DNA from 2 places in the Clostridium kluyveri DSM 555 genome. Region 1 is predicted to be linked to the other one. Evidence: predicted binding sites of a transcription regulator. Region 1 holds the regulator's gene; the other holds the start of a gene.
The links. The regulator HrcA, encoded in region 1, represses chaperone genes, less so after heat shock. The targets are predictions, from matches to a motif close to TGTTAGCACTCNNNNNNNNNGAGTGCTAACA.
Positions count from the first base shown of each region.

Region 2: groES (co-chaperone GroES) is a predicted target of HrcA. The motif match lies at 3,445-3,475, and genes of this name have one in related genera.

Region 1 is NC_009706.1:890,394-906,072, reverse strand. Features, by position in the region: gene dnaJ (molecular chaperone DnaJ) at 1-494, opposite strand, end outside; gene dnaK (molecular chaperone DnaK) at 626-2,482, opposite strand; gene grpE (nucleotide exchange factor GrpE) at 2,566-3,219, opposite strand; gene hrcA (heat-inducible transcriptional repressor HrcA) at 3,322-4,362, opposite strand; gene hemW (radical SAM family heme chaperone HemW) at 4,553-5,704, opposite strand; gene lepA (translation elongation factor 4) at 5,716-7,524, opposite strand; gene CKL_RS04400 (hypothetical protein) at 7,604-7,936, opposite strand; gene CKL_RS04395 (stage II sporulation protein P) at 7,998-9,062, opposite strand; gene gpr (GPR endopeptidase) at 9,208-10,182, opposite strand; gene rpsT (30S ribosomal protein S20) at 10,481-10,747, shown strand; gene holA (DNA polymerase III subunit delta) at 10,777-11,811, opposite strand; gene CKL_RS04375 (ComEC/Rec2 family competence protein) at 11,850-13,655, opposite strand; gene CKL_RS04370 (P-type ATPase actuator domain-containing protein) at 13,697-15,679, opposite strand, start outside.
Region 2 is NC_009706.1:430,668-446,346, reverse strand. Features, by position in the region: gene guaB (IMP dehydrogenase) at 1-1,034, opposite strand, end outside; gene groL (chaperonin GroEL) at 1,403-3,037, opposite strand; gene groES (co-chaperone GroES) at 3,105-3,389, opposite strand; gene CKL_RS02285 (TVP38/TMEM64 family protein) at 3,744-4,463, opposite strand; gene CKL_RS02280 (DNA-3-methyladenine glycosylase family protein) at 4,594-5,502, opposite strand; gene gltA (NADPH-dependent glutamate synthase) at 5,699-7,090, opposite strand; gene CKL_RS02270 (sulfide/dihydroorotate dehydrogenase-like FAD/NAD-binding protein) at 7,090-7,983, opposite strand; gene CKL_RS02265 (3-hydroxybutyryl-CoA dehydrogenase) at 8,231-9,040, opposite strand; gene CKL_RS02260 (electron transfer flavoprotein subunit alpha/FixB family protein) at 9,264-10,268, opposite strand; gene CKL_RS02255 (electron transfer flavoprotein subunit beta/FixA family protein) at 10,288-11,067, opposite strand; gene CKL_RS02250 (acyl-CoA dehydrogenase) at 11,084-12,223, opposite strand; gene CKL_RS02245 (short-chain-enoyl-CoA hydratase) at 12,399-13,178, opposite strand; gene CKL_RS02240 (redox-sensing transcriptional repressor Rex) at 13,393-14,025, opposite strand; gene CKL_RS02235 (ABC-F family ATP-binding cassette domain-containing protein) at 14,339-15,679, shown strand, end outside.

The sequences.
Region 1 (15,679 bases):
CAGGTATGAGGATGACTTCCTTTCTTTGCCCCTGTGCCATTACAAGTTTCACATCTTTCATTTCTAGTCACAGATATCTCTTTTTCTACACCAAAAACTGCCTCTTCAAAGGTCAAACTCAATGTATATTCAAGATCAGAACCTCTCTCTGGTCCATTTTTTCTTCTTCCAGAAGAAAATCCGCCTCCAAAAAAGGAGTCAAATATATCTCCAAATCCCCCCAGATCTGAAAAATCAAATCCTCCAAAACCGCCTTGAAATCCTCCACCATTAAAATCAGTGGTACCAAACTGATCATATTGAGCTTTTTTCTGTGGATCTGTAAGTACTTGATATGCCTCATTTATCTCTTTAAATTTCTCTTCTGCTTTCTTATCATTTGGATTTCTATCTGGGTGGTATTTTAATGCTAATTTTCTAAAAGCCTTTTTTATATCCTGATCACTGGCTCCTTTATCCAGTCCCAAAATTTCATAATAATCTTTTTTTGCCATTTTTGTGTTTTTCACCACCTAAAACAAAAGTATAAATTACAATTTCTACTTAAATTAAGGGAAGAGCTAAAAACTCATCCCTTAACTATTATTATTATACACATCTATTATATAATCGTGAAGAGAAAATATTATTTATCATCATCTACTTTATACTCCGCGTCAACTACATTGTCATCTTTAGTATCTGTATTTCCTGTTGTTCCGCCTGGGTTTGCTCCTGAGTTTGCTCCTCCATCTGCCCCTGGCTCAGCATTCTGACTATATATTTTTGACGAAATTCCATAGAAAGTCTGTGTTAAATCTTCTGTGGCTTTTTTAATTGCTTCAAGATCATCTCCATCTTTTACTTTCTTAACAGCTTCAACTTTTTCTTCTATAGCCTTTTTATCTTCACTTGAAACTTTATCTCCTAAATCTTTCAAAGTCTTTTCTGTCTGATATACCACCTGATCTGCATTATTCTTTATCTCTATGGATTCTTTTCTCTTCTTATCTTGCTCTTCAAACTTTTCAGCTTCCTTTACAGCCTTATCTATTTCATCATCACTTAAGTTTGTAGATGCTGTAATTGTAATATTAGCTTCCTTGCCAGTTCCCTTATCTTTAGCGGATACATTCACTATACCATTTGCATCTATATCAAAAGTAACTTCAATTTGTGGCACTCCTCTTGGAGCTGGAGCTATACCTGACAGAGTAAATCTTCCAAGAGTCTTATTATCTGCAGCCATTTGTCTTTCTCCTTGAACTACATGGATTTCCACAGAAGTCTGGCCATCTGCTGCAGTTGAAAATACTTGACTCTTCTTAGTAGGTATTGTAGTATTTCTCTCAATTAAAGGAGTAGCAACTCCTCCTAAAGTTTCAATTCCAAGAGTAAGTGGAGTTACATCAAGAAGCAATACATCTTTTACATCTCCAGTTAAAACTCCTGCCTGGATAGCTGCTCCCATAGCTACACACTCATCAGGGTTAACCCCTTTAGATGGTTCTTTACCTGTAAAACTTTTAACCGCTTCTTGAACAGCCGGTATTCTTGTAGATCCACCTACCAATATAACTTTATTTATATCATTTATTGTAAGTCCTGCATCATTTAATGCTTTTTTCATAGGCTCTATTGTTCTGTCAACCAGATCCTGTGTAAGTTCATTGAATTTTGCTCTTGTTAAACTCATATCTATATGCTTTGGTCCTGTAGCATCTGCTGTAATAAATGGTAAATTTATGTTAGTCTGAGTTGAAGATGATAATTCAATTTTAGCTTTTTCTGCAGCTTCCTTTAATCTCTGAAGTGCCATCTTATCATTTTTTAAATCTATTCCATTATCAGCTTTAAAAGTATCTGCTATATAGTCTATTATCTTTTTATCAAAATCATCTCCTCCCAAATGGGTATCTCCATTTGTGGCTTTAACTTCAAATACACCGTCTCCAAGCTCCAGTATGGATACATCAAAGGTACCTCCTCCTAAATCATATACAAATATTTTCTGGTTGGTATCCATTTTATCCATTCCATAGGCAAGAGCTGCAGCTGTAGGTTCATTTATTATTCTAAGTACTTCAAGTCCTGCGATTTTTCCTGCATCTTTAGTTGCCTGTCTCTGACTGTCATTAAAATATGCAGGTACTGTTATAACTGCCTGTGTGACAGTTTCCCCCAAATAAGCTTCTGCATCTGCTTTTATTTTCTGAAGCACCATTGCAGATATCTCCTGTGGTGTATATTGTTTTCCATCTATATTAACCTTATGATTTGTTCCCATTTCCCTCTTTATTGAAATTATTGTTTTATCAGGATTTGTTATTGATTGTCTTTTAGCAACCTGCCCTACTAATCTCTCTCCATTTGCCTGAAAAGATACTACAGAGGGAGTTGTTCTTGCACCTTCTGAGTTTGCTATTACTACCGGGTCTCCACCTTCCATAACTGCAACGCAAGAATTTGTTGTTCCTAAATCAATACCTATTACTTTTGACATGTTAATTTACCTCCTAAATTTAACTCAGTTGAGATTTATCTTGTATACCTATTTATATAATTTAGCTTTATACTATTGAAAACTTAATTAGCCACTTTAACCATACTATACCTTATTACTTTATCTTCCCTTTTATATCCTTTTTGAAACACCTCTACAATAGAATTTTTATCATATTTATCATCTTCTATATGCATAACTGCATTATGAATATTAGGATCAAACTCACCTTCTGTAGAAATTTCCTCTACATTTAATTTTTCGAATGCAGTCTTAAATTGCTTGATTGTCATTTCTACACCCTTTTTTAAGTCATCTATATTCCCTTCTACTTCCACTGCTCTTTCAAGATTATCTAGAACAGGTAATATTTCCTTTAATATATCCTTGCAGGCATCAGAATAGATAGCTTCCTTCTCTTTAGCTGTTCTTTTTCTGAAATTATCGTATTCTGCCGCAGTTCTTGATAGTCTATCCTGCAGAGTTTTAAATTCATTATGAATTTTTTCATTTTCAGACTTCAATTTGATATTTTCACTTTTCAATTCTTCTTCTAAATTTATCTCTGAAACTTCATCCTCTTCTACATTTTCCACTTCATCCTCTTCTTCATCTATTTCTGTTTCTAAATCCATATCATTTTCCAGATTCTCATTACCCTTAAAGTCCGTATTTTCCTTCTCTTGCTCTACATTACCATGAAAATCCGATGTATTTTTATCTTCTTCCCTTAACATTTTAGAAATTTCCTCCAATCTAATATTTTATCACCACTTAAACAACTAGTTTACACCACTATGCTAGGCAGTTTAAAACCCTATTGGAAATCAAAAGATTAATTACTTTTCCTCTGAATAAGTATGACTTAATATATAATTCATTTCCTTCACTACATTTTCTAATATTGATATAACTTTTGAATAAGGCATCCTTGTAGGTCCTATTACACCAATTTCCCCTATAGGTCTTCCATTGAGACTATAAACTGAACATATAACACTACAATTTTCTGCACCCTCTATATAATTCTCTTCACCTATCTTTACTGAAATATTTGAAGCACTATTTAATAATCCACTTACCTTATCTTTATTATCCAGCATAGACAAAAATCCTTTTGCTTTTTCTATATCCTTATATTCTGGATAATTAAATATATTAGTAGTACCCTGCATATATATTTGAGAATTATCTACACTGTTTAAACTTTCATATAAAGCAGATATTATATTATTAAATATACCTTCATAACCCTTTAAATCTATCCTTAAATCATTTATAACTTTTAAGTTTATCTGCTCTGCAGTTAGATTTTTCAGTCTGGCATTTAATATATTGCTAAGTTTAGCAAGCACATCATCTGTGATGGCCTTGCCTACCTTTATTAAATTGTTTTTTATAATCCCACTATCAACTATAATCACTAATAATATATTTTTACTGGATTCAATATTTATCAGCTGTATATGCTTTATATATCCTTTTTTAATGGAGGGTGCCTTTACTATGGAAGTAAGTTTTGTCAATTCTGACAAAAGATTAATAGCTTGCTTTATTATTTTATCAACTTCAAATAAAGTGGCATCTATTATCTGACTTTTTATTATATAAAGTTCTTCAGGAGTTAAATTTGGTATTTGCATTAGTTCATCCACATATAATCTATAGCCCTTATTGGAAGGTATTCTTCCAGAAGAGCTGTGAAGCTGTTCCAAATATCCCATCTCTTCTAGATCAGACATTTCATTTCGTATAGTAGCTGAACTCACACCTAAATTATATTTTTTAGCTATGGTTCTAGATCCTACAGGCTCTGCCGTATTTATATAATCATTCACTATGGCCTGAAGTATTCTTATCTTTCTCTCATCTATTTCCATAATATCACCTCTTTATTAGCACTCGCTAGCATTGAGTGCTAATTACCATGATTAAAAAATATCACTCATGATTTTTTTTGTCAACATCATATAAATTATATTATTTAAGTAAATAGTTTAGTTTACCAGGTTTAAAACTAAATTCATGATTTTTTCTCATGTTTTCTCAAGATATCTAATGCACTTGGTATTAGTTAAATATAAATTCACACATTATACTGTTAGATACCTCTATTCCTCTTCTGCTTAAGTATAGTCTACCATCTCTTAATATTAACATTTTATTATTTATATATTTAGTTATTATATTTCCATATACTGAATAAATATTTTTACTAAATCTATTATTAAAGTCACTTATAGAAATCCCATTTACTTTTCTAAGCCCCATAAACATAAACTCTTCCATATCATTATAAATAGAATTTTTATGCCTATCCAATTTTAAAAAATTTCCCCTAGTACCTTCCAAAATATATTGTTCTATATTTTCTGTGTTTCTATACCTATATCCCCCTGCATATGAATGTGCACCTGCACCACAACCTACATACTGTTTTAAATCCCAGTATACCAGATTATGCCTGCACATATTACCCTTTTTGCAAAAATTAGATATTTCATATTGCTTGTAACATTTTTTCAAGAGAAATTCCAATGTAAAATCATACATTGCCCTCTCTTCTTTTTCCGGGGGAAGATTTAATTTGTTTTCCCCATATAGATTATAGAAAGGTGTCCCTTCTTCCACAATAAGACTATAACAGGATATGTGCTCCGGTGAAATTTCAACTACATTTTCCAGGCAATCTCTCCATATTTCTAAAGTTTGTCCTGGAAGTCCAAATATAAGATCTACATTTATATTTGAAAATCCTAAACTCCTTGCCATTTTATATCCTTCTAAGAAATCCTCTAAGGTATGAACTCTTCCTAAATTTTTAAGCATATCATTTTGCCAGGCCTGAAGACCTATACTTAATCTGTTAACTCCCATGTTCCTTAGAAATATAAGTTTTTCCTTTGTAAATGTGCCTGGATTTCCTTCTACTGTAAATTCTAAATCTTCAGTAGTATTCAATTTTTGTATAGATTTATCTATATTATACCATGCATCTAAAGATAAATAGGTGGGAGTTCCCCCACCTATAAATATAGTGTCTATTTCCCTATTTCCCATAGTTTCTATATCTTTAGCCAATACTTTTGAATAATCCATCATAACATTTTCTTTCCCACTATAAGATGGAAAATCACAATAGAAACACTTTTTCTTGCAAAATGGAATATGTATATATAAAGATAGAGGCTTATTATAATTTACTTCTTTATTATCATACATACCATAACCTCTTATTCTTCAGTTTTCAGTATAGCCATAAATGCTTCCTGTGGGATTTCTACCGTTCCTACCTGTCTCATTCTCTTTTTCCCCTCTTTTTGTTTTTCAAGTAACTTTCTCTTTCTTGATATGTCTCCTCCATAACATTTTGCAAGTACATCTTTTCTCATAGCTTTAACTGTTTCTCTTGCTATAACTTTTCCACCCACAGCAGCTTGTATAGGTATTTCAAAAAGCTGTCTTGGAATTATGCCTTTCAGCTTCTCGGCTATGCCTCTTCCTCTATCATAGGCTCTTTCTTCAGGCACAATCATAGATAATGCATCTACCATATCTCCATTTAAAAGCACATCAAGCCTCACCAATTTAGCTGACTTATACCCTTTTAACTCATAATCTAAGGATGCATATCCTCTAGTTCTGGATTTTAGAACATCAAAAAAATTATATATTATCTCATTTAAGGGTATATCATAATTTAAGGATACTCTTGTAGTTTCAATATACTGCATATCCCGAAATACCCCCCTGCGGTTTTGTGCAAGTTCCATTACTGCCCCTACATATTCAGAAGGAGTTATTATAGATGCTTTTACTATAGGTTCCTCCATATACTTTATTTCTGAAACAGGAGGCATGTTTGTAGGATTTGTAAGTTCTACCACTGTACCATCTGTTTTTCCTATTTTATATATAACAGATGGAGCTGTAGTTATTATGTCCAAATTAAATTCTCGCTCTACTCTTTCCTGTATAACATCCATATGTAATAGCCCCAAAAATCCACATCTAAATCCAAAGCCCAATGCCACAGAGGTTTCTGGCTCAAAATTTAAAGCTGCATCATTTACCTGCAGTTTTTCCAATGCTTCTTTTAACTCTCCATATTTTGCTCCATCAACAGGATATATACCACTGTATACCATAGAAATTACAGGTCTATATCCTTTTAAAGGCTCTTTTGCCTGATTCTTAGCTCCAGTTACAGTATCACCTACCCGGGCATCTCTCACATTTTTAATAGATGCAGTAAAATACCCTACATCTCCCGCTCTTAATTCAGCTCTTGGCATAAAATTCGGAACAAATATGCCTGTCTCTGTAACTTCATATATCTTTCCAGTGGCCATAAGCTTTATTTCATCTCCAGGCTTAATATTGCCTTCTTTTACTCTTATATGACAAACTACACCCTTATAACTGTCATAATTTGAATCAAATATAAGTGCTTTTAAAGGTGCATTCTCATCTCCCTGTGGAGATGGTATTTTATCCACTATTGCTTCTAGCACCTGTTCTATATTAAGGCCTGTCTTTGCTGAAACAAGAGGGGCTTCAGAAGCCTCTATTCCTATAATATCTTCTATTTCTTCTTTTACTTCCTCAGCCCTGGCGCTTGGAAGATCTATTTTGTTTATCACAGGCAGTATTTCCAGGTCATGCTCCATTGCCAAATAGCAATTTGCCAGAGTTTGAGCCTGAATTCCCTGGGTAGCATCCACCACCAGGATTGCTCCTTCACAAGCTGCAAGACTCCTTGAAACTTCATAATTAAAATCCACATGTCCAGGTGTATCTATAAGATTTAACACATATTCTCCTCCGTCTTTCCTTTTATATATAAGCCTTATAGCTTGGGATTTTATAGTTATACCTCTCTCTTTTTCTAGTTCCATATTATCAAGTACTTGAGAATTCATTTCTCTTTCAGTAAGTGTTCCTGTCTTTTCAATTAATCTATCTGCCAAGGTAGATTTACCATGATCTATATGAGCTACTATAGAAAAATTTCTTATATGTTTTTGTCTTTCGGTGTGCATACTATTTTCCTCCAATATTACTAACTACATGGATAGCTACAGTAAATTATATCATAACGTATATATAGTGAAAAGTCTATTATTTAGTAAATTTATCTTCTATGTTTTCAAATATGTGTCCAGTTCCATTTGTAACTCTGGAAATTCCAGAATGAATTTCTTCTCCTATTGAGTTTACAAGTTTCTTTGTACCATTTTTGAAATTATAGCCTATTTTATTATTTATACACAAAGAATATTCTCCCACGTCTACCCTGAAATCAAAAGGTGAAATAGAACAATTTATTTTAAAATTTGAATTATCTTTTATAAATTCAGGCAGCCTTGCACTAACAATTGTAAAACCTGAAAAGATTATCATGATAAAAATCACCATTACAGTTATAAATCTTTTTTTACTCAAAAAAATCACCCCTATAACAAACATTGTTTACATTATAAGGATGATCCTTTTCACAGATTTTATACAAATTTTACTTATTAAGTATTTCTGCTATTATTCTAGCTACATATTTACCTGTAGCCTTAGATTCATCAGACGTATTTATATCCGCTCCTATTTCCATAAGTACTGCATTGTTACTCCTATCCTGATTAAAATATCTAGTTCCATAATTGTAATAACAGATACCTTTTGCAAGTCCTGGAAATAAATTATTAGAAGTTTCTATTATTTTATTTGCCATAATCATATTTTTATCAAAGTGAGGATTTTTTCTAGCCATTACCAGCATAAATTTAGCTACATTTTCTCCATTCAATCTAGCAGTCACTGCTTTTTTATCCTCTACTGAATCCCTGTGAAGATCTATTATAAGCTTAAAATCTCCATATTTTTTTAAATAATTATCTAAAGTTACAGAGGATCTGGCATAGCTTTGAGTATAGGCTTCTGCATCATGGACTGTTTTGTCATTTATTGCTGATATTCCATAATTATTTTGAAGTTCATTAACTATTACGTCTCCTACAGCACAAACATTTTGTGTATTATCAAAACTATTTGCCTCTCCTGGTTTATAGCTTTCTGTGGTATGAGTATGATATATAAGTACTTCCGGTGTGCTGGTATCTAAAGTTTTTTTAAGACTTGAATCATATAAAGTTACAGTTTTATTTTCTAAATTTAAATCATTCTGGCTGTTGGAACTTGATGTATCACTACTTTTTTCAATTTCTTTATCTTCTAAATTAAATTCATTAAAACTTACATCCTTTGAACTATCTAAATCCAAAAAAGCCATTTCTCTTCCCAAAAGCGACAACACATCACTGGTATTTAATCCTATCATCTTTAAAGCTGTATCCCTTATAGAAAAAGTATTTTCTGCCATATCATCTTCTGAAAAAGAAGTGGCTTTCACAGTGGACAGGGTGTAATTTAAAACTTGAACATAAAACATATTTCTTTTTTTATCACTGCTATATGAATTAGCCTTTACCATACAAGGTAAAATAATAACTAGTATTATTGTCACTGTTAACATACATATTTCTAACTTAGATTTATTTTTAAAACTGTTTCTTCTGTAATTCAATTTTTTCTGCCTTAAATTATTCAAAGCAGCTTTCCCCCCTCCCGTAAACATATTACTGTTAATTTATATGAGAGGTATATTAAATTTATTACTTAATTAATGCAAGGAATGTACCTACTCCTTCCACTTAATATGATTTTAAAATTTAATTTAAAAAAGTATTTATATCATTTAAATCTAGAGCCGGCTGCAGCGCTATATTTATTCCATTGGCAATAATTTTTGAAATTGAATCTATAACTAAATCTACATCTTTAGGTGTCACCATAATATTTTCCCCATAAGGTTCCAGTATTTCTTTTATCATTTTTTGCTTTTCATCTTTATCTATAGATTTTAATACCTTGTAGAATTCCTTTCCTTTTTCACTCTGATTTATCATTTCATCTAGAACTAAATCGATAGTATCATTTGCCATGGTAGCTGCATCTACTACTGTAGGTACTCCTATAGCTATTACAGGGATCCCTAAAGTTTTCTCACTTAGTTCCATTCTTTTATTGCCTATTCCAGAGCCTGGAGATATTCCTGTATTGCCTATCTGTATTGTAGTATTTACCCTATCCATTTTTCTAGAAGCCAGAGCATCTATACACACTATAATATTAGGTTTTATCTTATCTACAACCCCTTTTATGATTTCACCTGTTTCAATACCGGTAATACCTAGGACTCCCGGTGAAATAACACATACCGGTCTTATCCCTTCATCTATTTTATCCGGTACTAATTCCTTTAAGTGCCTGGTTACCATTAATTTGGAGGCTGTTTTAGGCCCTAATGCATCTGGAGTTATATTCCAATTCCCAAGTCCAACCACCATAGCTGTCATACTTCCCTCTATATTTATCATTCCTGATAATACTTTTCCCATTACCACACTTACCTTATCTCTCATTTCTCCATCATAGTGGGTAAATTCCGGCATATCTATAGTTATATAGGAGCCTTTAGGTTTCCCCATAAACTTTTCTCCCACATCTTCCACTATCTTCACATAGGTTACTTTTATATCCTCCTCCATCTTTTCCTCTATCTCTACTCCTGGAATTTTACTGCCCATTCTTTTTTCACAGATCTCTTTAGCTTCTACTGCTAAATCAGTTCTTATATTAAACATCTATGTACCACTCTCCATTTACAAATTAACATTAAAATTTAATTTTACTCCTTTTCTACATATACATTATTATTGCTTATTTTCTCCTGCAATATACTCTTATACAAGGTCTAGAATATATTAAGTAATTCTTGAATTGGTATTAGCAATTACAGCTTTCAGATAAATTAAAGCTATTAAATTCCCCCTTGAAGTGGTTAAAATTTAATGTTATAATAGCATTTGTTAAATATAATGAACTCATTGGTAAATTTCCCCAAGGCTGTTGAGATCTAATAATTAATAAGGGGGTGAAAGCATGGCAAACATAAAGTCTGCAAAGAAGAGAATAAAGGTTATAAAAACCAAGACACTTAGAAATAAGATTATAAAGTCTTCATTAAAAACTACTATAAAGAAATTTTTAGCTGCAGTTGAAAGTGGAAATGTAGAAGAAGCTAAAGTTAGCTTTACTGCAACTGTAAAAGCTTTGGATATGGCCGCATCAAAAGGTGTAATTCATAAAAATAAGGCGTCTAGAAATAAGTCTAAATTAGCTTTGAAATTAAATAAATTGACAGCATAATAAATAAACCGGTACTTGCCGGTTATTTATTATGCTGTAGTATTTATTATTAAAAGTTCCATTTCAATCCTTTCATCTGTAGATAGACTCTTTAACTTTTCTTCTGTATTTAAACACATTTCTACAGCTCTTTTTAGTTGGTTCAAAGTAAACTTTTTACTCTGGCTTAACATAACACTGTATCCATATTCTGATTTAATATTTAATTTTTCCATAGCCTCTTTTTTGGTGCTTCCATATTCCAAATATAATTTTATTTTCAATAAAATATTAAACTGTCTTTCTATCATGGACAAGATGTAGCTTATTTTGGCACCACCATAGATAAGTTCATTTAATATGTGAAGTGCATCTTTTATTTTTTTATTGGATATGGCATTTACCAAATCAAATATATCCTCTTCACTGCTTTTTAAAAATACTTTCTTAATATCTTCTCTTTCTATATCTCTTCCATAAGTATAACAACACAACTTTTCAACTTCATTTTCTATCATATTCAAATTGTTATCATTCATAAGACTGCAAAATATTCTAAGATCTACTTTTTTTATATTTTTCACTCTTTCGTCAAAAAACTCTTGAACCTTATTTTCCAGTTGGTACCCTTTCACTTTATCAGTTCTTACTATACATAAGTACTTATCTAGCCCATATATCTTTTTACTTATTTTATCTCTTTTATTCTTAAATAAATAGTATAATATTAAAATACAATGCTCCGGTACATTTTTTAAATAATTTTGTATACTATTAAATTCATAAGAAAGTTTACTCTTACCATTTTGTTCATCACCTATAAAAGCAGCCCTATATACAAGTACCACCTTCTTATCACTCATAAAGGGTAACGTTTCACAGGCATTTATTACAGGATCAAAACTTTCAAGGGAACTTCCATCAAATTTTATATAGTTAAAATCTGCAAAATCAGTTTTTATACTTTTCTGAACTAATTTTCTTATATTTTCTTTTATAATAAATTCATCTATTCCACAAAACAAATAACAATTTTCTATCTGTGCCTTTTTCAAATTTTTCTCAAAAGTAAATACATCTATCACTTATAATCACTTCCATTTTATTTAAATAGAATTAAATATTATTTGATTCTAAAAAGTCTATTTAGTATTATACCATACTCCACACTTTCTTCATCATTTAATGAATATTTTTTATAACTTTCATTAATATATTTATTAGTCAATTTTATTTTAGGTATATATATACAATTATCTTTTCTAAAAACTTCTATATGGTCTTTATAATACTTAGTCAATAAAAAATTGAATTCTTTATCCTCATCATAAAATTTAATTTTCATAGAGGTATCTAAATTATCATATACTTTCAAATATATATGTTTATCTAGTCTACATATAAAATTTTTTTCAGGATTGGTCACTATTTTTTCTATTTGTTCATTATCCTTTATGTCACTTATCCAGCGAGTATTAATATAATCGTAATTACATATAAAAACCTTATTAAAACCCTTTCTTATAATTACAGCTTCCCCATTATTATTATTCATAAAAGTTATGGTAGGGAAAAAATTATAACTTTGAAAGAAAACTAACACTGCGCAAATTGCAGGGATATATTTAAAACTTTTATGTCCATATCTATACATAAGAAAACTTATATAGGTTATAATTATAATTACTCCATCTATATATTTAAAGTAAATTATATCAGGGCAGAACTTTAAAATGATTTCGTTAAAAGCTTCTTCCAAAATAAAAATAAAATTTATAGTCCAGGAAATGACTTTAAATACAGGTTTAATAAAGTACAAACACAATGCTGAATTTCCTAAAATTACTATGGCCGAAAATAAAGGAATGAGGAATAAATTTCCCATTATAAATCCTAAACTAAAGTTTTTAATTGTAAAAGCTATATAAGGCATGGAAAATATTTGAGAACTTAGACTAAGACTTATATTACTGGCAATTTTAGACGGCAGCTTAAACAACTTTCTATAGATTTTTTCATTATATAATATTATTCCAAGAGTTGCTAAAAAAGAAAGTCCAAATCCAATATTTACTATATAATAAGGTTTTACAGCCATTAAGATCAAAGCTGATAAGCTCAAAGAAGATATGCTGTCATATTCTTTTAAAAATATTTTGGATAGTTTAAATATTAATATCATTATGAAGGATCTCATAGTAGCAGCACCCATGCCTGTAAAAATTACGTATAAAATGGATATACCCACAGCCACTTTAAGACCAAATATAAATTCCAGTGTTTTATATATTATGACCATATGAAATCCTGATACACTTACAGCGTGAATTATTCCAAGCTTTTGAAAATCTTCCATTTGATCTTCACTCATGTAATCAGTTTCTCCATAACAAAGTGACATAACCATAGCTGCTCTGCTTTCCCCTATTGCCTCTTTAAATTTTTCATATATATTCCTTTTAAATTCATAAATATCATATATTACATCATTTCCACACACCTTATATTGTTCTAAAGTATAGTTTCCAACTATACCCCTGTCTATATAAGCATTTCTCTTGAAACTCCCCTGTGCCTCTATTTTTTGTCCCTCTTGAAGTAGATTCACTTTCCCGTTCAATACAATTTTTCTCCCCTTGAAATCTCCTATAAAATAGTAATCTTTCTTTTCCACTACTCTAATTTCAGTAGCTTCTTTAATATCTACATAAAAATATACATTAAAAGATACTACTCCAAAAATAAAAAACAACATATTTAAAATACAAAATTTAGTTTCTAAAGTCAATAATACCATAATAAAAAAAGAAACAGCGAGCACCGCTGCTATAAAAATGTTATCCAGAAATGTTATGGCGGATATACAACCCGCCGCCAATGAAATGGAATAAAACACCAGTGGCTTTTTTATACTATATTTACTATACAAAAAACCACCTCCTGTTATTATTTTATCCTAAAAATAACAGGCTAAACAAATTCTTCTCTTTGAAATTTATAAAATACACAGAAAATAACCCATATTAAAATACATATTAAAAATATTTTTAAATAAATACTATTAGATAAAATCATAAAATTACTTATAATTGACACTGCTGCAAATTGAATAAGCAAACTTATAATTATAATTAAGTTAGATACCTTATTTTGAAAAAACTTTTTATTGGAAAAGCTATAAGTAAATATTACTGCACAGGTATTTAAAATCCAGAGAGAAGTTAAAAGATCAAATTGAACTTTGTACAGATTACCTACATAAAAACCTATAAAGGCCACAATTCCCATTAGAAATCCGCCAGTTATGATAAATGTAAAATTATCTATAACTATACTTTTATCAATAGAATAGTACGTATAGTCTCCTTCTTCCTCTTTATACTGGTATATAAGGGCTAAAATAGATAAAAACATAAGTATGCTATTAAACCAAAAAGATTCTATAATAATATTATTTACAATATGAAAATCAAATAAAAAACTTCCCATTAAAAATATTAAAAGTGCAAAATTGCAGCTTATAATATAGACAATTATTTTTTTAAATACTTTCATTATCTTTCTTGAATCCTCTATAGTACCTAAAATATTCATAAAATCTATATTATCAGTAAATATATCACATAATCTCTTTACTATTTTGCTTTTTGTATTAGTTATCCCAACATTAGATATTTTAAGAGCAGGTAAATCAGTAAGCTTCCACCCTGTTATTGCAGTTACATATCCATAACTCTTTAATGCCTTTACTATCTGTACCTTATGCTTGGAATTTACCCTGCAGAAAATATTTACTTTTTCTCCGATACGTTTAAATTCACTCTCTGTCATATTATCTATTTCCACTCCAGATAATATTTGGTGAAGCCTAGATACAATCTTCAGTTTTTTTCCTATGGCTAGTGATGTAAGCTTATTATCTTCTGTAATTATAATGGGTCTAATAGAAAGAGCTACTGATTTTTTAATAGACTCCACTGCATTTTCTTTTAACATATTATCAAAGCCAATTAATCCTACAAATACCAAATTACTTTCAATATTCTCTTTAACACTAGGTTCATAATTGAAATTTCTATAGGCGAATCCTACCACATACAGGCATTCATTGGACATATTAATATTCCAATCTTTTATAGCTTTTATATCTTCATCTGTTATCTCAACTTCCACACCATTTTTAAATATATGGGTGCACCTAGCTATAATAGAATCTGGTGCCCCTTTTACATTGGCTCTATACTTTTTACTCATTTTATTTACAGTTGTCATTATACGCCTCTCACTGTCAAATAAAATTTGAAATATTCTATTATTGCTTTCATCCAATTCTCCTTTATAAATGCCATTTTGTTGTCCGAATCTCACTAAAGCTAACTCCACTAAATTTTCTCTGGAATTTTCCACATCTACTTTAACAGATCTAATGTCATTACACAATATACCTATACTTAACATCCTGTATAGACTCTTCCCCATATTTTCTTTTAAAACTTCCTCATTTACATCAATAAATCCATTACTGTCGTAAGCCTTTACAATCTCCATCTTATTTTTAGAAAAGGCTCCTACTTTGTCCGTACAAATAGCTGAGACTCTTGAAAGCTTTTCCAAACTAGATAAGCCCTTGAAAAAAACTTTCTTTTTTATTAACTTCTTAAATAATATAGTACCTGAAAATAAAATTATTATAATCATTACCTGAGGAATGGAACTCAAAAATATAATGGATAATTCTTTTAAATTATCATAAAAATTTTGTTTAAATATAAAAGTCAATATTAATTGAATAACCGCAAGAACTCCCATGGAAATCAAAGTAAACATATTTAAAATTTTATGAAGTCTAAAGCCAAAAGATTTTTTTTCTGTTCCTTCTTCAATTAAAAGCTTGACCATATTAGCCACTTCTGTATCCATGCCTACCGATACCACTATACCTGTACCATCTCC
Region 2 (15,679 bases), 460 kb from region 1:
ATATCTCCTGAATATTTTATTCCTCCATCTGCAATAATTGGAACGCCATATTTATCAGCTTCTTCTACACAATCCATTACTGCAGTAAGCTGTGGTACTCCTACTCCTGATATTATTCTCGTAGTACATATAGAACCAGGTCCTATTCCTACTTTAACTGCATCTGCACCCGCTTTAATTAGATCTTTAGTAGCTTCTGCAGTTGCAACATTTCCTGCAATGATTTGTATATCAGGATATTTTTCTTTTATGATTTTAACTGCATCCAATACTCCCTGTGAATGCCCATGGGATGTATCTACGGTTATTACATCTACCCCCACTTTAACTAAAGCATTTACTCTGTCCAGCATATCCTTAGTTACTCCTACCGCAGCACCGCATAAAAGTCTTCCTTTTACATCCTTTGCTCCATTAGGAAATTTTTTTACTTTTTCTATATCCTTTATAGTTATAAGCCCTCTTAAATTATTGTTGCCATCTACTAGTGGAAGTTTTTCTATTTTATGAGTCTTCAGTATTTCCTTTGCTTCTTCAATAGTAGTGTTTTCCGGAGCTGTTATAAGATTTTTACAGGTCATAACTTCTGATATCTTTCTATCATAATCTGTTTCAAAGATTATATCTCTGTTTGTAATTATACCTACCAATTTATAATTTACGGTAATTGGAATACCCGATATTCTATATTTGCTCATAAGTGCTAATGCGTCATTTATACTATTATCCGGTGAAAGATAAAATGGATCTGTAATTACACCATTTTCCTGCCTTTTTACTTTGTCCACTTCCATGGCCTGGTGTTCTATAGACATATTTTTATGTATTATTCCAAGGCCGCCTTCTCTTGCCATAGCAATAGCCATTTTTGAATCCGTAACCGTGTCCATACTAGCACTGATAAGAGGTATATTTAATTTTATATCTTTAGTTAAGTTAGTATTTAATAGAACTTCTCCAGGTAAAACTTCAGATTTATTTGGTACTAAAAGCACATCGTCAAAAGTATATGCTTCTTTTAAAATCTTTGCCACTTAAAATCACTCCAATTCTAAATTATTTTATAAAATATTCTTAAAATATAACGTAATAAAAAAAACATATTAAATTCACTTAAAGAAAATTAATATGACTTTACCATAATAATTCCAATAACATTCAGAAATTTATGGTTTCCTGCAGACATTTCCCTACCATATTCAGGATATATGAATTGAATAAAGAACTTATTTAATTTTTTACGAATTTTAATATATTTCTCTCTATCTTATTAACTATTTACACTATTTTATTCAATTTTTTAGTTTTTGTCAACGTGAATTTATAATATTCTTAAAACAAAAAACTAACCCGATATCTAAATAGATATCGGGTCAATATTTGTTTTAAGTTATACATATTTTTAATACATTCCGTCCATTCCGCCCATTCCTGGTGCTCCTGGCAATCCTGCAGCATTATTCTTGTCTGGTATATCTACCACTGCTGCCTCTGTAGTTAAGAATGTAGCTGCTACAGATGCTGCATTTTGAAGTGCAGATCTTGTTACTTTAGTAGGATCAACAATTCCATTGTCTATCATATTTACATACTTATCAGTTAACACATCATATCCTACGCCTGGTTCACTGTTTTTAACTTTTTCAATTATTACGGAACCTTCCACTCCTGCGTTAGCTGCTATCTGTCTAACTGGTTCTTCTAATGCCTTTGTTATTATATCTATACCAACTTTTACGTCAGCCACATCTGAAGTAAGTTTTGAAACCTCTGGGATTGCATTTACATATGCAGTTCCTCCTCCTGGTCCCATACCCTCTTCAACACCAGCCTTTGTAGCTGCAAGGGCATCTTCTATTCTCATTTTCTTTTCTTTCAATTCAGTTTCTGTTGCTGCTCCAACTTTTATTACAGCTACTCCACCTGAAAGTTTTGCAAGTCTTTCCTGTAACTTTTCCTTATCGAATTCGGAAGTAGTTTCTTCTATCTGTGCTTTAATCTGGGATACTCTATCTTGTATAGATTTTTTATCCCCTCTTCCATTTACTATGGTAGTGTTTTCTTTATCAATTTTTACTGATTCTGCTCTTCCAAGATCCTCTAATGAAACTTCCTTTAAGTCTCTTCCTAGTTCTTCCGATATTACCTTACCATCAGTAAGTATTGCTATGTCCTGGAGCATTTCCTTTCTTCTATCACCAAAACCTGGTGCCTTTACTGCCACGCAAGTAAATGTTCCCCTTAATTTATTAACAACTAAAGTTGTAAGTGCTTCTCCTTCAACATCTTCAGCTATTATAAGTAATTTTTTACCCTGTTGTACCATCTTCTCCAGCAATGGAAGTATATCCTGAATAGTGGATATTTTTTTATCTGTGATTAAAATATAAGGATCATCTAATACAGCTTCCATCTTTTCCGTATCAGTTACCATATATGCACTTAAATAACCTCTGTCAAATTCCATACCTTCAACTACATCTAATTCTGTCCCCATGGTCTTTGACTCTTCAACAGTTATAACTCCTTCATTGCCCACTTTTTCCATAGCATCAGCTATTAATTTACCTATTTCTTCATCAGAAGCTGATATAGCCGCAATCCTTGCTATATCTTCTTTACCATTTACAGTCCTTGAAACCTTCTTTATTTCTTCCACAGCCTTATCTACTGCTATTTTTATACCCTGTCTTATAAGCATAGGATTTGCTCCAGCTGTAACATTTTTTAATCCTTCTCTTATTATAGCCTGGGCAAGTAATGTAGCTGTAGTTGTTCCATCTCCTGCTACATCATTAGTTTTTGTAGCAACTTCCTTTACAAGCTGCGCTCCCATATTTTCATAAGGTTCCTCAAGTTCTATTTCCTTTGCTATTGTAACTCCATCATTTGTTATAAGTGGAGAACCAAATTTCTTATCGAGTACTACATTTCTTCCCTTAGGTCCAAGAGTAACTTTTACTGTATTAGCTAATTTGTCCACGCCTTCTTGCATTTTTTTTCTAGCATCTTCACTGAATAAAATACTTTTTGCCATAAAAAACCCTCCTTACAACTTCCGTTATATAAATAGTTATTTGTTTTTAATATCATACTTTAATTTACTACTCAATTATAGCAAGTATGTCATCCTGTCTTAGAATAGTGTATTCCACTCCATCTATTTTTACTTCATTTCCAGCATATTTAGAGAACAATACCCTATCCCCTACTTTAACTTCCATTTTAATTTCTTTTCCATCTATCACTCCACCAGGTCCTACTGCCACAATTTCTGCTTCTTGCGGTTTCTCCTTAGCACTTCCCGGCAAAACGATACCACTTTTTGTAGTTTCCTCTGCCTCAATTTTTTTAATTACAACTCTGTCTCCAAGTGGTCTAATTTTCATCTAAACCCCTCCTTAAAAATACTTTGAATTTATTTTAAATTATTTTTAGCTTTATTGTTAGCACTCATTAATTATGAGTGCTAATACAATTATTATAATAATGAATAGCATTTATATTTTCAAATTTAAATTTTGCACTTATTCAACTATTTATGGCAAAAAATATAGGTTATACTTTGATTATATCCTTATTTCACCTTATTACTAATAATTTCACATGCGTTATATATTATTAGTATTTTCCAATTGTAATTACATATATACAAAATTGATATAATTTAACTTGGGAAATAACCATATATAAAAATTGAAATAATGATAATATTCTACTGGAAGAGAACATAGATTAGAATACTAAAGTTGTTCATTACTTTGAGATGCTTTATTTTTTAAAAATTTCATTAATATTTTTTCTCCCTTAAAAATTCCTACAATAAATAAGAATACAGCTATCACAACTATACTCACAATTATTATTTTATTACCAGAATATATTTCTGCTCCAAAATAAGCAGATAATACTATTGCCGGTAATCTTCCTAATAGTGAGCAAATTATAAAATTTTTAAATCTAATTTTAGATATACCACATATATAGGCCAAAATATCTTTGGGTATTCCAGGAATTAAATATAGTATAAATACTATGGTATTTATACTGCCTAAATCTAATATTTTCTGAAAAAACGTTAAATTTTTATTGGATATTATTCTATTTACAAAGGGTCTTCCACAGCGCCTAGATATACCATAGGCAATTATATTGCCTATGATTATGCCTATAATAGATACTAAACTCCCCCAAAATGCTCCATATATATATCCTCCTGCAATTTGAATAATCTCTCCTGGTATAAAAAAAGCTACCACCTGCAAAATTTGAATACTTATAAATGCCAATACACTATATTTGCCATAAGACATTACTAAACTTTTTAGTTTAGCAGGTTCTGTAAACAAGTATATATATTCATGATAATATGTATAGGCTAAAATAATAAATATGGAAAATACAATGAGCAGTGTAAAATAAAATTTATAATATTTTGAATTTTTTTCAACATGTTTTAACATATAATTTATCCCCTGATCCATCTTATATTTTAATATGACTATGTTCAATTCATTATCCTGAATTAAAAACTTACTTTAGTATATTTTAACCCAATATAAAATACTTATTTGTAAAAGTTATTTTTACTAGCTAAATTTTTATATTATTTTCTCTAGCATAATAAAATAGATACTGCTGGGCAAATCCTGATAATTTTCCAAATTTATCTACTCCAAAATCTCTTATTTTTTTTAAAGATACATCCGGTGCCAGATAAAAATGATTCATAGCTCTTTTAACCCACACATCTACAGGAAATGCAGAATATTTTTGCATGGAAAACAACATAATACAGTCTGCTACCTTAGGGCCTATGCCCATAAACTTCTGTAATTCTTTATGGCAGGCTTCATCTTCCTGCATCCTAATCCAATCAATATCATACTCCTCATGATAACTTTCTCCAGATTTTGTTCCATTATTATAAATTTTCGATATGGTATCTACAATATATTTTGCTCTGAAACCTGTTCCACAGGCTTCCATTTCCTCTAATGTAGCTTCTTTCAGTCTATCTAATTTAGGAAAGGCATAATAAACCCTATCTTTAAACTCTAAAGTTTCACCCCATCTTTTACTTATATTCTCTATAGCTTTCTTTATCATGGGAATTCTGTTGTTAGCAGATATTATAAAAGAAACAATTAATTCGAAAGGTTCCTGTTTTAAAAGTCTAATACCCCCTCCAAACCCTACAGCTTTTTTTAAAATAGGATCTTTACCTAATATGTGCTTTATTTCCCCATAATCCCGGTATAGATCAAAATACTCACACCATATTTCTTTAAAGTCTTTTTCACAGGTATTATATATGAATACATCATCTTCTTTTTTTTCTACTTCTATAACTTTTCCAAAAGCTGTTCCTATGTAATTCCCATTTTTCTCTCTATTCCATCTAAAGCATTGCCCACAATCAAATATATGGGGTAACTCAAAATTTCTTACATCTTTTAATATAACTCCATTTTGTAAATTTTCTATATAATTAAAATCCATATAATTACTCCTTACAAATTTTTAATATCATTATACACTAACTATCTTATGATTTCATTAAATGATTCTTAAATTGAAATGAATTTTATATAATAATCCAGAACAAGATAAAGGCAATCAATATTATTTCATTACACTGCCAATATAAAAAGCTGTATTAGGTCATTAACCTAATACAGCTTTTCTAGAAAATAGATTATTTCTTGCTTAAGTACTCATCTATAGCTTTTGCAGCTTTTTTACCTGCTCCCATAGCAAGTATAACAGTAGCAGCTCCAGTTACTGAGTCTCCTCCTGCATATACTCCTTCTCTTGTAGTTAGTCCAGTTTCTTCTTCTGCTATTAAACACTTACGTTTATTCATTTCAAGTCCTTTTGTTGTAGATGCTATTAATGGATTTGGTGATGTTCCAAGGGACATTATTACTGTATCTACCTCTAATTCAAATTCTGAACCCTTTATTGGAACTGGTCTTCTTCTTCCAGATGCATCTGGTTCTCCAAGTTCCATCTTTATACAACGCATACCTTTAACCCAACCCTTTTCATCACCTAATATTTCTATAGGGTTAGTTAAAAGATGGAATTGTACTCCTTCTTCTTTAGCATGGTGAACTTCTTCTGCCCTTGCTGGAACTTCTTCTGCTGATCTTCTATATACTATATATGATTCTGCTCCCAATCTCAATGCCGTTCTAGCTGCATCCATAGCAACGTTTCCTCCGCCTATTACTGCAACTTTCTTACCAACTTTTATTGGTGTAGCATAATCATCTTTAAATGCCTTCATGAGATTACTTCTAGTCAAGAACTCGTTAGCTGAAAATACACCATTTAAATTTTCTCCTGGTATATTCATAAACATTGGAAGTCCTGCACCGGAGCCTATGAATACAGCATCAAATTTTTCATTTTTTACAAGTTCGTCTATAGTAATAGTTCTTCCTATTATTACATTTGTTTCTATCTTAACACCTAATTTTTTTACGTTTTCTACTTCATGCTTTACTACAGTATCTTTTGGAAGTCTAAATTCTGGAATTCCATAAACCAAAACTCCGCCTGCTTCATGAAGTGCTTCAAATATAGTAACATCGTATCCAAGTTTTGCCAAATCCCCTGCACAGGTAAGTCCTGAAGGGCCACTTCCTATAACCGCTACTTTTTTACCCTTTGGTGCTTCTTTATCTGAAAGGTCTATATCATTTTCTCTTGACCAGTCAGCTACAAATCTCTCAAGTTTTCCTATTGCAATAGCTTCTCCTTTTATTCCAAGTACACATTTTGATTCACATTGACTTTCCTGTGGACATACTCTTCCACAGACTGCAGGAAGCGCACTGGATTTTGCTATAACTTTAGCTGCTGCTTCAAAATCTTTATTTTTAATTTGTTCAATAAACTGTGGTATGCTTATTGAAACAGGACATTTTGAAACACATCCTGGTTTTTTACAATTTAAACATCTTGATGCTTCTTGTACTGCTTCTTCTTCAGTATATCCAAGACATACTTCATCAAAATTAGTTGCCCTAACTTTTGGATCCTGTTCTGTTATTGGTACTCTTTTCATTCTATCTACAGCCATTATTTGTCACCTCCGCAATTACATCCCTTAGCATGATGGGTGTCTCCTTCTTCTGCTTGGAGAATTTTCTTTCCTTCTTCGGTCTTATACATAGCTTGTCTTCTCATAGCTTCATCAAAATCAACCAAATGTCCGTCAAATTCCGGTCCGTCTACACATCCAAACTTAACTTCTCCACCTACTGTAACCCTACAAGCTCCGCACATACCAGTTCCATCTACCATTATTGGATTTAAGCTTACTATAGTTTTTAAATCATATTCTTTTGTGAGTTTGCATAAAAACTTCATCATAATCATTGGCCCTATAGCAACTACACAATCATATTTTTTACCTTTTTTATCATCTAGAAGTTCCTTAAGTTTGTCTGAAACAAATCCTTTATATCCATAGCTTCCGTCATCAGTAGCTATATATAGGTTATCTGTTACAGCCTTCATTTCTTCTTCCAAAAGTAAATGGTCCTTAGATTTACAACCTACTATAGCATCAGCTTTTACTCCGTGCTCACTTAACCATTTCACCTGCGGATAAACTGGAGCTGTTCCTACTCCTCCTGCTACAAATATAATATTCTTTTTCTTAAGTTCTTCTAAATCCTCGTCCAGAAATTCTGAATGCATTCCCAAAGGCCCTACGAAATCTCTAATAGAATCTCCTTTTTCATATTTCGCCAATTTTTGTGTTGATGCACCCATTGTTTGAAATACTATCTTTACTGTTCCTTTTTCTGCATCATAGTCACAAATGGTAAGAGGTACTCTTTCACCCTTATCATCTATTATAACTATAATGAATTGCCCTGGAAGACAGGACTTAGCTACTCTTGGCGCCTCTATATCCATTGAATATATCTTAGGTGCAAGAGCTTGTTTGTCTACAATTTTATACATTCCATTCACCCCATCTGAAAAAACTAATAACTATTATAAAACGTTTAACTTTAAGACTTAAATCTAATTTCAAACATAAGCCCTTTATTATATTATATCATACTACCAAAATAATTTCACTACTATAAAAAACTATATAATTAAAAAAAGATTTTAGACTAATCATTAATTAGCCCAAAATTCTTTTTAATTATTATAATTTAAATATTACTTAAAATACATTTAAATCTATCTAAATCACATAATTTTAATAAGCGAAGAATCCTTTTCCTGATTTTCTTCCAAGCCATCCTGCTCTTACATATTTTCTAAGTAATGTATGAGCTCTATATTTTGAATCTCCAGTTTCACTATAAAGTACATCCATAACTGCAAGAACTACATCAAGTCCAATAAGATCTCCTAATGCTAAAGGACCCATTGGGTGATTAGCGCCTAATTTCATAGCTGTATCGATATCTTCTGCTGAAGCTATTCCTTCTGCCAAAATTCCTACTGCTTCATTGATCATTGGTACTAATATCTTGTTTACAACAAATCCTGGAGCTTCTGCAACTTCTACAGGAGTTTTTCCTATTTTAATGGAAGCTTCTTTTATAATATCAAAAGTTTCTTGTGAAGTATTCATACCTCTTATGATTTCAACTAATTTCATAACATTTGCTGGATTAAAGAAATGCATTCCTATGAATTTATCTGGTCTCTTTGTAGCTGTTGCTACTTCAGTTATAGATAATGAAGAAGTATTAGTAGCAAAAATTGTTTCAGGCTTGCATATTTCTTCTAATTTTCCAAAATAGTCTTTCTTTATATTCATATCCTCTGATGCTGCTTCTATTATAAGATCACAATCAGCCAATTTTTCAAGTTCAGTTGTTGTACTTACTCTTCCAACTATTTTATCAGCATCTTCCTGGGAAATTTTCCCCTTTGATACTTTTTTATCATAAGCTTTCTTTACTGCTGCTAGACCTTTTCCAATACTACCTTCAGTTCTTCCACGGATAATTACATCTATACCTGCTTCTGCAAAAGCCTGCACAATTCCACGAGACATAGTTCCACTACCTAAAACCGCTACACTTTTAATACTCATATATGTCACTCCTCCTTAAAAATTTAATATGATTGAATTTTAGTAATAAATTAAAATTAGTATGCTTAAAATAAAAGCATTTATTCATATAGTTTCCTCCACTGCAATACTATATTGATACTGCAGGGGAGGTTTCTAACACATAGAAATACTATTTATAGATTATAAATATTTATAAAATCAATTAAAGATTTAAAGCTTTAACTTGTTCTACAAATTCTGGAACAACCTTATATAAATCTCCTACAATTGCAAGATCCGCTACTTGCATCATTGGAGCGTTTTCATCTTTATTGATAGCTACGATAAATCCACTATCCTGCATACCAGCTAAATGTTGTATTTGACCTGATATTCCGCATGCAATATAAAGACCTGGTCTTACTGTTTTACCAGTTTGTCCAACCTGATAGCTCTTATCTATCCAGCCAGCATCTATAGTTGCACGGGATCCACCTATAGTTCCACCTAATAAATCTGCTAATTCTTTAAGAACTTTGAATCCATCTGGACCACCAAGTCCTCTTCCACCTGATACAATTACATCTGCTTCTGAAATATCTATTGTATCGCCAGCAGATTTAACTACTTCAAGCACTTCAATTCTGATGTCATCTTTTGCAACATTTGCAGCTATTTTTTCTATTTTTCCAGTTCTTGAAGCATCTCTTGGAAGCGCATTAAAAACTCCTGGTCTTACTGTTGACATTTGAGGTCTTGTTTTTTCGCAAGCTATAGTTGCCATTAAGTTTCCACCAAATGCAGGTCTTGTCATCATCAAATTTTTTGTTGCCTCATCTATATCAAGTCCTGTACAGTCTGCTGTAAGACCTGTAAAAACTCTACCTGCAACTCTTGGTCCTAAGTCTCTTCCGATAAATGTAGCTCCTATAAGTAATATTTCTGGTTTTCTTTCTTTTATAAGTTCATCTATTACTTTAGTGTATCCATCTGTAGTATAATGTTTTAAAAGAGGACTATCTGCGTATAAAACATTGTCTGCTCCATATGCAACTAATTCTTTTGCCAAATCATCTACTTCACTACCAAGTAATACAGCAGTTAATTCTACTCCTAAAGTGTCTGCCAATTCTCTTCCTTTTCCAACTAATTGAAGTGCTACTTTTTGTAGTTCTCCATCCCTTTGTTCAGCAAATACCCATACGCCTTTGTATTCTGCTAAGTTCATTCTAAACCCCTCCTATATATTAAATGACATGTTTTTCTCTTAATTTTGAAATTGAATATGCTACTGCTTCTTTTATTGGTTTATTAACGATTTCTCCTGCTCCTTTTGCTTCTTTTGTATGTGATCTCTTAACTTTTGTGCAGGAACCATTAAGACCAAGTTTATTTTTATCTACATCTAAGTCGTCAGCACTCCATATTTTAACTTCTTTCTTGAAAACTTCAAATATGTTCTTCATGTTCATATATCTTGGTTGATTTAACTCTTTTATAGCAGTTAACATGCATGGAGTTTTAATTTTTGCTACTTCATATCCATCTTCCCAAGCTCTTTGAACTGTTAAAGTATCTCCATCTACATCAACTTTTTCTACATATGTTATCTGAGGTATTCCTAATTTTTCTGCTATTTGAGGTCCAACCTGTGCAGTATCTCCATCTATAGCTTGTCTTCCTGCAAATATTAAATCATATTCTAAATTTTTAAGTGCTCCTGCTAATGCATAGGAAGTAGCTTGAGTATCTGCTCCTGCAAAAGCTCTGTCTGAAACTAATATTGCTTCATCAGCTCCCATAGCTAGAGCTTCTCTAAGTGCATCCACTGCCTGTGGAGGCCCCATGCTTACTACTGTAACTGTACCCCCTACTTTTTCTTTTAAAGCAATTGATTCTTCAAGTGCATTTTTATCATCTGGGTTTATTATTGATGGAACGCCTTCTCTTATTAATGTTCCTGTTTTTGGATCTATTTTAACTTCAGTTGTATCTGGTACTTGCTTTAAGCAAACTACTATTTTCATTATGAACTCCTCCTATTTATTTAAATAAATTTGCTGAAATAACCATCTTTTGTACTTGTGAAGTTCCTTCATATATTTCAGTTATCTTAGCATCTCTCATCATTCTTTCTACTGGATAATCCTTAGTGAATCCATATCCACCAAAGATTTGAACAACTTTAGTAGTTGTTTCCATAGCTACAGTAGCCGCAGCTAATTTAGCTCTTGCAGCTTCCACTGAATATGGAAGACCCATTTGTTTATTTACTGCTGCTTTATAAACAAGTTGTTTAACAGCTTCTATTTTAGTATCTAATTCTGCAACCATCCATGCTAATCCCTGGAATTTGTAAAGAGCTTTTCCAAATTGTTTTCTTTCTTTCATATAATTAAGTGCTTCAGCTAATGCGCCTTCTGCTAAACCTAACGCTTGTGCTGCTATACCAATTCTTCCTCCATCAAGAGTATGCATTGCTACAGTAAATCCTTTTCCTTCTTTTCCTAACATATTTTCTTTTGGAACTATGCAATTCTCAAATATAAGTTCTGTAGTTGAGGAAGCTCTAATTCCCAACTTATCTTCAGATTTTCCTATGGAGAAACCAGGGAAATCTTTTTCAACTATAAATGCTGTTATTCCTCTTGTACCCTTGCTTCTGTCTGTCATTGCAAATATTACAAAAGTATCTGCATATGCACCATTTGTAATAAATATTTTTTGTCCATTTAATACATAATGATCCCCTTCTAAAACAGCTGTTGTCTGCTGTCCAGCAGCATCAGTACCTGCATTAGGTTCAGTTAAACCAAATGCTCCAAGTTTTTCTCCCTTTGCAAGAGGAACTAAGTATTTTTGTTTCTGTTCTTCTGTACCCCAATCATAAATAGGTGCTGCACAAAGTGAAGTATGTGCTGACAATATAGTTGATGATGAAGTACAACTCTTTGCAAGTCCTTCTACTGCTATTATATAGGATAAATAATCTGTACCTGAGCCGCCGTATTCAACTGGAAAAGGCATACCCATCATTCCGTATTTAGCAAATTTTTCTACTGTCTCAAGAGGAAACCTTTCTGTTTCATCTATTTCAGCAGCTATAGGTTTAACTTCATTTTCAGTAAATTCACTTACCATTTGTTCTACAAATTTTTGCTCGTTTGTTAATGTAAAATCCATTTATTTTACCTCCTAAATAGTTTTCATACTAAATATAGCACATATCTTTTATTTATTATTTCTTGTAAACCTTTATTTGTAAACCTTTAATCAAAATAAAGATCACAATTTAAACGTGAGTTATTAATTTATAATCTTAAATTAAGTTATTTATCTGATTTATAATAATATTAAATTACTTATTTTTAAAAGCCTTGTCTCTTTTTTCTACAAATGCTGTCATTCCTTCTACTCTATCTTCTGTAGCAAAACATTCCCCAAATACTTCTGCTTCATAAGCTACACCTGTATCTATATCACACTGAAGTCCTTGATTTATAGCAGCCTTACACATTCTAACAGCTATAGGTGCATTAACAATAATAGCATCTACTAAAGCTTTAGCTTCTTCCAATAATTTATCTGGCTCAACTACTTTATTTACCAAACCTATTCTTAATGCCTCTTCAGCATTAATTACTTTTCCGGTATATATAAGTTCCTTAGCCATACCAACGCCTATTGCTCTTGCAAGTCTTTGAGTACCTCCAAACCCTGGAGTAATTCCAAGACCAACCTCTGGTTGACCAAACTTAGCCTTTGATGAAGCTATTCTTATATCGCAAGACAATGACAATTCACAGCCACCACCCAGTGCAAATCCATTTATAGCTGCTATAACTGGTTTTTCTAAATTTTCTAATTTTCTAAATATTTTATTGCCAAGAACTGAAAACTTTCTTCCCTCAACTGCAGTAAGATCTTTCATCTCAGCTATATCTGCTCCTGCTACAAAAGCTTTACCTGACCCAGTAATTATCACAGCATATACGTTATCATCTTCAGCAATGTCGTTTATTGCGGCATCTATCTCTTTTAAAGTTGCTGCATTTAATGCATTTAATGCCTTAGGTCTATTCAACGTTATTGAAGCCACATTTCCATCCTTTTCAAGAATGATATTTTTAAATTCCATATTACTCCTCCCTCCTAAACCTTTTAAAAGTAACATTAACAAAGTATTGTTAATAATATCACAAATACACTTAAAAATAATTGAAGTTTTCACTTCATTTATTATTATATACCTTAACCTTATATATTTCAATATAAATTAATATAAAATATTAAATAAATTTTATTTAATATTTCATTTTAGCATTTACGATAAAAATATATAACTTTAAGGATCATTCTATATCATTCAGGAGACAACTCAAGGTCAATAAACTGTCACTTAAATGAACATTTTCTACTTTTACATCCTCTGGTACAATAAGATCCACCGGAGCAAAATTCCATATACCTTTTACTCCATTTTTAACCAAAATATTACAAACCTTTTGACCATTATTACTAGGAACACATATTATACCTATATCTATAACATTTTCTCTTAGGTAATCACCCAAATAATCTATATCCCTTATTTCAATATCTCTAATACTGATACCTATGAGCTTTGGATTTATATCAAATATAGCTCTTAATTCAAAACCTAATTTTTCAAAACCGATGTAATTAGATATAGCTTGCCCTATATTCCCTGCGCCTATTATAACTGTTCTATATACTTTCGTAAGTCCAAGTATATTGCACATTTGGCTGTATAATTCACTTACATTATACCCATATCCTTGTTGACCAAAATCTCCAAAGCAATTTAAATCCTGTCTTATTTGTGAAGCTGTAAATCCTATTTTTTCGCTTAACTCCTTTGAAGATATCCTATCTACATCATTTCTCATTAAGTTGCCTAAATATCTATGATATTTAGGCAGTCTCTTTATAACAGACATTGATATATCTTTTTTCTTATCCATACCGCACCTCATATCCATAACTATATGTTTTAATTATATACTAAAATTTATATATCAAAATAAATTATACTATAAGTTCATAATTCAATTTTATTCCTATATAGTATTATCTCAATTATAACATATGTTAATCTCCTATTTTTTATTATTTTATATTTTTTATTAAGGTTTTTCAATCTTTATAATATTTATATTACATCTATTATATCAATGATTTCTATTATATCAATAAATACTCTCTATATTTTAAATAAAATCTATAAAAAAATCATTTTACATAGTAAAATATTAAATTGAGGAAGGTGTTATTGCTATGATTATTTTAAGCTGTAAAAATATTCATAAGAGTTATGGAATAGATGTCATATTAGAAAATATAACTTTCAATATAAACGAAGAAGATCGTGTAGCACTAATAGGTCCAAATGGAGCTGGAAAGTCTACCCTGTTTGAAATTTTAACTAATAATATAGCTCCAGATAGTGGAGATATGTTTATAGATAAGACTAAAACAATAGGCTATTTGACCCAGCATTTATCACTTGATTCTTCAAATACCATATACGATGAAATGCTCACCGTATTTCAAGCCATAACTGACTTAGAGAATAAATTAAATAAATTAGAAACTTTAATGAATGAGCCCTACGATTCCAAAGATGAAGACTATAGAAACAAATTGATTAACGATTATACTACCTATTCAGAACTTTATAAAAATAGAGGAGGATACACCTATAAAGCAGAAATAAATAAAATTTTAACAGGACTAGGTTTTTCCATGAATGAATTTCATGATCCTATAAGCATAATAAGTGGAGGTAAGAAGACAAGAGTTGCCCTTTGTAAATTGCTTTTAACAAAACCGGATATACTTTTACTAGATGAGCCTACTAATCACTTGGATTTAGAAGCTATAGAATGGCTTGAAGACTATTTAAAATCTTATAAAGGAACCATAATTATAATATCCCATGACAGATATTTTTTAGATACTATAACACAGTCAACTATGGAGCTTATAAATGGTCATATAAATTTTTACAATGGAAATTATACTAACTCTTTGAAGCTTAAAAAAAAGAACTACGAGACTCAATTAAAAGCGTATAACATACAACAGATGGAAATAAAAAAGCAGGAAGAAATTATAGAAAAATACAGATCCTTTAATAGAGAAAAAAGCATAAGAGCAGCAGAAAGCCGTCAAAAAATGTTGGATAAAATGGATAGGCTGCCTCCTCCAGATAAAGATATAAAAATTAAAAATATAATATTTAAAACTGAGATAAATAGCGGTAATGATGTACTCTATGTGGAAAACTTAAGTAAAGGATTTAATGAGAAATTATTATTCCAGAACGTAAATTTCCAAGTAAAAAAAGGGGATAAAACAGCAATTGTAGGTAAAAATGGCTGTGGTAAAACCACTCTCTTTAAAATAATCATGGGACAAATAGAATCCAATACAGGGATTTGTAAATTAGGTAAAAATATCATAATAGGGTATTATGATCAGGAACAATCTGATTTAGATCCTGAAAAAACTATAATAGACGAAGTATGGGATAAGTTCCCAAAACTTACTACTACCGAAATTAGAAATGCACTAGCCAGTTTTCTATTTACAGGGGAGGATGTATTTAAAAAAATT